Regions from separate parts of the Arthrobacter sp. R1-13 genome, predicted to be linked through region 1. Evidence: riboswitches for the same ligand, from Rfam matches in the RefSeq annotation. Region 1 holds a riboswitch; the other holds the start of a gene.
What was found. Region 1 has a riboswitch for S-adenosylmethionine ahead of M1D88_RS13780 (aminotransferase class V-fold PLP-dependent enzyme). Riboswitches for the same ligand answer to the same signal wherever they lie in the genome.
Positions count from the first base shown of each region.

Region 2: linked by a shared signal. The riboswitch ahead of metX (homoserine O-acetyltransferase MetX) and the one ahead of M1D88_RS13780 (aminotransferase class V-fold PLP-dependent enzyme) in region 1 are both predicted to bind S-adenosylmethionine.

Region 1 covers NZ_CP096420.1:2,973,925-2,977,129, forward strand. The annotation lists gene rsgA (ribosome small subunit-dependent GTPase A) at 1-659, shown strand, start outside; gene hisN (histidinol-phosphatase) at 738-1,550, shown strand; SAM riboswitch class IV at 1,711-1,824, shown strand; gene M1D88_RS13780 (aminotransferase class V-fold PLP-dependent enzyme) at 1,858-3,205, shown strand, end outside.
Region 2 covers NZ_CP096420.1:1,452,676-1,455,880, reverse strand. The annotation lists gene M1D88_RS06595 (MFS transporter) at 1-62, opposite strand, end outside; gene metX (homoserine O-acetyltransferase MetX) at 243-1,421, opposite strand; SAM riboswitch class IV at 1,434-1,549, opposite strand; gene M1D88_RS06585 (VOC family protein) at 1,702-2,340, shown strand; gene M1D88_RS06580 (CPBP family intramembrane glutamic endopeptidase) at 2,484-3,205, opposite strand, start outside.

The DNA.
Region 1 (3,205 bases):
ACGCCGGCATCGACCCCCTGCTGCTGGTCACCAAAGCCGACGTCAAGGACCCGGCCGAGCTGCTGGCCAACTACCGCCATCTGGACTTTCCGGTCATTATCAGCCGCACCGCTGACTCAGCGGCTTCAGGCATCGATGCCCGCTCGGATGACGGGCTGTCAGCCCGTCTGGACCGTGAAGCAGTCGCGCAGCTGCGCCATCACCTTGACGGCAAAGTCACCGTCATGCTCGGCCACTCGGGCGTTGGCAAGTCCACCATGGTGAATGCCCTCACCGGCGCTGAACGGGCCACCGGAGGGGTCAATGCCGTGACAGGCCGCGGCCGCCACACGTCGTCGTCGGCCCTTGCCTTGAAAGTGACCGGCGCTCCCACGGGAAGCTGGATCATCGACACACCCGGAATCCGCTCCTTCGGCCTGGCCCACGTGGATCCGGACAGGATCCTGCACTCCTTCCCGGACCTTGAGCCTGGGACCGAGGCTTGTGAGCGCGGCTGCAAGCACGACGCCACAGCAGTTAACTGCGGAGTGGATGCCTGGGTGGCCGAAGGCCATGCCGGAGCATCCGGTGCCGCACGGCTCGCTTCGCTCCGGCGCCTCCTCGGCACAGATCCCCGCATGGAAGCACAGGAAACAAAGGAACTCGGCAGCGTCTCCTAAAGGCACGCTGGGGTCATATTGGCAGCGTTGCTGCACCGCTTCCGGGCCTGAAGGCCGCCGAGACGGTAGTTTGGAACAATGACCCAACCCGCTTCGAGCTACAACGATGACCTGCGCCTCGCCCACGTCCTGGCTGACTCCGTGGACGACCAGACCATGAGCCGCTTTAAGGCGCTTGACCTTCAGATCGAAACGAAGCCTGATCTGACACCGGTTACAGACGCTGACAAGGCTGCCGAGGAATCCATTCGCGGGCAGCTGTCGCGCTCGCGCCCCCGCGACGCGGTCCTCGGTGAGGAGTTCGGAAGCTCAGGGCACGGTTCCCGTCGCTGGATCATCGATCCCATCGACGGAACAAAGAACTTCGTTCGGGGCGTGCCGGTCTGGGCCACCCTCATCGCGCTCGTAGATGAAGGCGAACCCGTAGTTGGCCTGGTCAGTGCGCCGGCTCTGGGCAAACGCTGGTGGGCAGCCAAAGGCGCGGGGGCATACATGGGCCGATCCCTGGCTGCGGCCACCAGACTGCGTGTCTCAAACGTCTCGGAGCTTTCCGACGCTTCGTTGTCCTACTCCAGCCTGGGTGGCTGGAAGGAACGCGGGAACCTCGATGAGTTTCTGGGATTGACTGAGGAGGTCTGGAGGACAAGGGCTTACGGGGATTTCTGGTCCTATTGCCTGGTTGCCGAGGGTGCAGTGGATATAGCCTGCGAGCCCGAACTGAATCTTTACGACATGGCGGCGCTGGTTCCCATTGTGACCGAAGCGGGCGGGCGGTTCACCTCATTGGAGGGCGACGACGGTCCCTTCGGAGGCAATGCCCTCGCTACCAACTCGATCCTCCACTCAGAGGTGCTCAAGCGGCTCAACCCAAATCTGGACGACCTCTTATAGTAGACCGGCTGACGAATTATCGACTGCGGAACATCCAGCTAAGGGTGTTCCGCCGTCGTTTTGTTCGGTCAAACGGTTGTTTGTCCACCTGCCGTAACAATCGGCTTAACATTTGGATCGACTTTTTTATGGCTGACTGAATGTCTTAAGCTCGATATCAGGTCACGAGTGCCAGCGCTAAACCCCGGTTTGCTGGCCGGCAACCCTCCATTCGCGGTGGGGTGCCCCGGGTGACGACCAGGCCGGTCCGGAACGGACCCGGCAAGCGCGGATCCCGGCTGAGGGGTCCTGTTCGAGTGAGGTCCCGTTGACTACTGCCATTTACTCCCCCGACGCCGCTGCTGCTGACGCTTCTTTTAGCGAACAGCACGTTGCCCTCTCTGTTTCCCGTCGCCCGCTTGCAGCCGTCACCGGGGCGGAAATCCAGGCGCCGCTCATCCAGGGCGGACACATCCGCTACGCCAACCTCGACTACGGCGCGTCGGCACCAGCGCTCTCCGTTGTCTCGGCCTACCTGAACGAGATCCTGCCCTATTACGCGAGTGTCCACCGCGGCGCGGGTTACGCCTCACAGATCAGCACCTCCGTTTACGAGAACTCGCGCAACATTGTTCGCGACTTCGTAGGCGGCCGCTCCGATGATTCCGTGATTTTCACGCGCAACACCACTGATTCGCTGAATCTCCTGGCCGGGTGCCTCCCCGCAGCAGGCGGACAGCACATTGGTGAAGTGCTGTATCTCGACATCGAACACCACGCCAACCTGCTTCCGTGGCAGGGAGTCCCGCACCGCAGCGTCGTGGCAGAGGAGACCCTCGCCGGAACCATCGCCAATCTCCGCGCAGAGCTGGAACAGGGCGACATCAGCCTGCTTGCGGTCACCGGAGCCTCAAACGTCACCGGTGAAATCCTGCCCATTCGCGAACTGGCCGCATTGGCGCACCAATTCGGCGCCCGGATCGTCGTTGACGCGGCCCAGCTTGCTCCGCACCGCCGCATCAACATTGCAGCGGACGACGTCGATTACCTCGCCTTTTCGGGTCACAAGCTCTACGCTCCATTCGGTTCCGGCGTCCTGGTGGGCCGCCCTGACTGGCTCGACGCCGGCACACCCCACCTTGCAGGCGGCGGCGCGGTCCGCGAAGCCAGGCTGGACAGCGTCAGCTGGACGACTGGCCCGGCACGCCATGAGGGCGGCTCCCCCAACGTTCTGGGCGCTGCGACCCTTGCCCGGGCCACCCAGGTCATTGCCGCCCTGGACCAGGACCTGTGGCACGCCCACGAGTCGGCCATCCGTTCCTTCCTCGTCGAAGGGCTGCAGAAGATCGAAGGCGTCACCGTTCACCAGATCTTCAGTGACACCGATTCCGCCACAGACACGATCGGCGTCGTGAATTTCTCGGTAGAGGGCTACGACGCGGGCCTGGTGGCCGCATACTTGTCAGCGGAGCACGGCGTGGGGCTCCGCGACGGCCGTTTCTGCGCCCATCCGCTCCTGAAGCGGCTGGGCCTGCCCTCAGGATCGTTGCGGGCAAGCTTCGGCTTGGGCTCCCGCCTCGAGGACGCCCAGCGGCTGCTTGCGGGCATCGAGGAGCTGCGCCGTACGGGTCTTGGCTGGGACTACGTAGTCGACGCCGGACGCTGGGTGCCGGCAA
Region 2 (3,205 bases), 1.5 Mb from region 1:
AGCCCTGAAGCTTTGATATCAGTTTCTTCTAAACGCCTTGCGGCGGAGTTTTCCGTACTCATGATGCGAACTCCTTCAGCGTCTACATCGACGCCACGTGGAACCATTCGAAGGCGGACGCTGGTGACCTGCACCACGAACCGCCGGATTCATCGAGTATGGCCTCACATCAGTGCAGGCTCAACGGCGAAAAGTGCAGACATGCTCTGCAAAAATGCAGAAACTGCGCGCTCGAGGCCTGCCTAGGGAAAGAAGCTCCTGCGCAGCTCTTCGCTGAGCTGCCCGATCTCCGTGAGGAAACCGTCATGGCCAATCGGTGCCTCAATGACGTGGACGGGAACGTCGCCCGGCAGCGCCTGGGCAAGCTCGCGGGACTGTGCAGGAAAGTACAGCCGGTCCGTGTCCACCGCCGCCACAAAGAACTCGGCGGTCGCGGCAGACAACGCGTCCTTGAGTGGGCCGCGCCCCCGGCAGACGTCGTGGCTCATGAGCGCCTCGGTGATGGCAATGTAGCTGTTGGCGTCAAAACGCTTTACCAGCTTGCTGCCCTGGTGGTCCAGATAACTTTCCACCTGGTACCGGCCACGCTCCCCCAACGACATTGCCTGCAGCGGGCTTTCGCCACGCTGGGCATCCCGGCTGAATCTCGTGTCCAGTTCAGCAGCTGAACGGTAGGTGATGTGGGCGATGCGTCGGGCAAGGGCGAGCCCTGCTTCGGGCTCGGGCCCACCGTAGTAGTCCCCGCCGTTGAAATTGACGTCCTGTCGGATGGCAAGAGTCTGAGCCTGGGCAAAAGCGATCTGCTCTGCGGTGCTGCGCGCGCCGATGGAGATCACTCCACAGCGCTGCACCCGTCCCGGATGGCTGACAGCCCACTCAAGGGCACGGGCACCGCCGAGGGAGCCGCCCAGCACGGCATACCAGCTGCCGATGCCCAAGGCGTCAGCAAGGCGCGCTTCCGCCGCCGTCGTATCCCGCAGCGTCACCAGCGGGAAGCGTGAGCCCCATGGACGCCCATCGGGTGCCGCCGTCGAGGGTCCCGTGGACCCGTAACAGCCACCGAGGATGTTGATGGAGACGACGAAGAACTTGTCGGTGTCAACGGGGGCTCCCGGACCCGCCAGCTGTTCCCACCAGCCTTCCTCCTCGCTCTCACCGCGGGTAACATGCGTGCTCCCGGTAAGGGCATGCTGGATCAGGACAGCGTTGGAGCCATCACTGTTGAGGGTTCCCCAAGTTTCGTAGGCCAACGTGACGTCGGGAAGGTGGCCCCCGGCTTCGAGTTTGAGGCCGCCGATGGTGAGGAACCGGACAGTCCCGTCCGGAACGCTCTTCGGATGCGCAACGGGTTCCGTTGCAGGCAGTTCGGTTCCGGGCAGTTGGATTCCAGGTACGCCGGTGCGGTTGACGGCAATCGTCATAAGAGGACCTTTTCTACGCGCTTGCCTGCCATCAGCTGACTGACAGGCCAGGTCTTCACCCGGGGCACCCCACCGCGGAAGGAGGGTTGCCGGCCAGCAAGCCGGGGCTGTCGCTGGCACTCATGACCTTTTCAAAGTCTACGGAGAACGGTGCCGTAATAGCGAAGATTGTGACAGCAATATGACTCAGGAGGACAAAGGGCGACGACGACGCGCGATAGTAGCGCAGTTAGGTGACCCTAAGCTGAGAGGCCCATCACAAAGTGCCAAGATGAAGGCTATGCGCATGGATCACGTCTCTTACGCCTGTGAAAACGATGGCCTCGCGGCCACTACCGAACGAATTTCGTCCGCCTTGGGCGTCGAAGCTGTGAAAGGCGGGGTACATCCCCGCTTTGGAACCCGGAACATGATCATCCCGCTCGCCGGGCACAAATACCTTGAAGTCGTGGAGGTCCTTGACCACCCGGCATCAGATAAAGCACCCTTCGGACAGGCCGTCCGGGCCCGCTCGGCGGCTGGCGGGGGCTGGATGGGCTGGTGCGTCGAAGTAGACGACCTGGCGCCGTTCGAGGAGCGGCTTGGCCGTGCGGCCGTCAATGGAAACCGTAAATTCCCGGACGGACGCGAACTCGTTTGGAAGCAAATAGGCATCCTGGGACTCATCGCCGATCCCCAGGTTCCCTACATGCTCAAGTGGGAAGGTGACCCGTCATTGCACCCGTCCAACGCGTACCCAAGCAGCGTCAAGATGTCCAGCCTCACCATTGCCGGATCAGCCGAGCGGGTCACCGAATGGCTGGGTGAGCCCGTGGAGAGGCCTCTTGAAGACGTCGCCGTAAACTGGCTCGCACCGCACGGAACGCCGGGGATTCTGTCCGTCACGTTCGAAACCCCCATCGGAGCAGTCACCATCTGATCCAGCCACTGTTGGGAGGCTACCTCGTTCTTTGGAGAGAGCTCCCCCATATCCACGGGCAAAGTCTGCCCACAATACTTCGGCCGCCAACAGCGGGTGCCAATGACGTCACTTGCTGATGGTGGCCGAATTCCTTTACGCCCTTACCCCAGCCCGATTGCCTTGCCAAAGAGACTGAAGCCCACGAAGGCCACTATGTCCAGCAGGGCGTGGGCAATCACGAGGGGCATTACCCTGCGCGTCCGGGTGTAAAGCCATGCGAACACAGCTCCCATCACCGCGTTGCCGATGAAGGGGCCAAAGCCCTGGTACAGGTGGTAGCTTCCACGGAGCACTGCGCTGGTGAAGATGGCCAGCGGCACGCTCCAGCCGAACTTCCCGAGCCGGTTGAGCAGATACCCCACCACGATGACTTCCTCGACGATCCCGTGCCGGATGGCAGAGAGAATCAGAACCGGGACGGTCCACCAGTAGTCGTCAAGGGCGCTCGGGATGATGGCGGTGGTGATGCCCAGCTGCCTGCCAACGGCATAGAGCGCAAGCGAGGGGATGCCGATCAAGGCGGCGAGTCCCACCCCTTGCAGCAGGTCCTTCCCCGGCCGGGCCAGGTCGAAGCCCAGCTTGCCGAACGCGGACTGTCCCCGAAGGCCTGCGGGCCGTTGTTCCGTGAGGAAGTAGAAGACCAGGAGCACCGGCACCAGGGCAAAGGCAATGTCCAGCAATTGGTAGGTCAGGTCGAAGTATTCCCGCGTACTTTGGGAACGGTTGAGGGTGGACGTGCCCTGGGCCAGCGGCGCCTGGCTCATCTTGTCCAGCAGCTGCACACCTGAGTAAACGGCGGACTGGCCCAGGGAGAGGCCCAGGA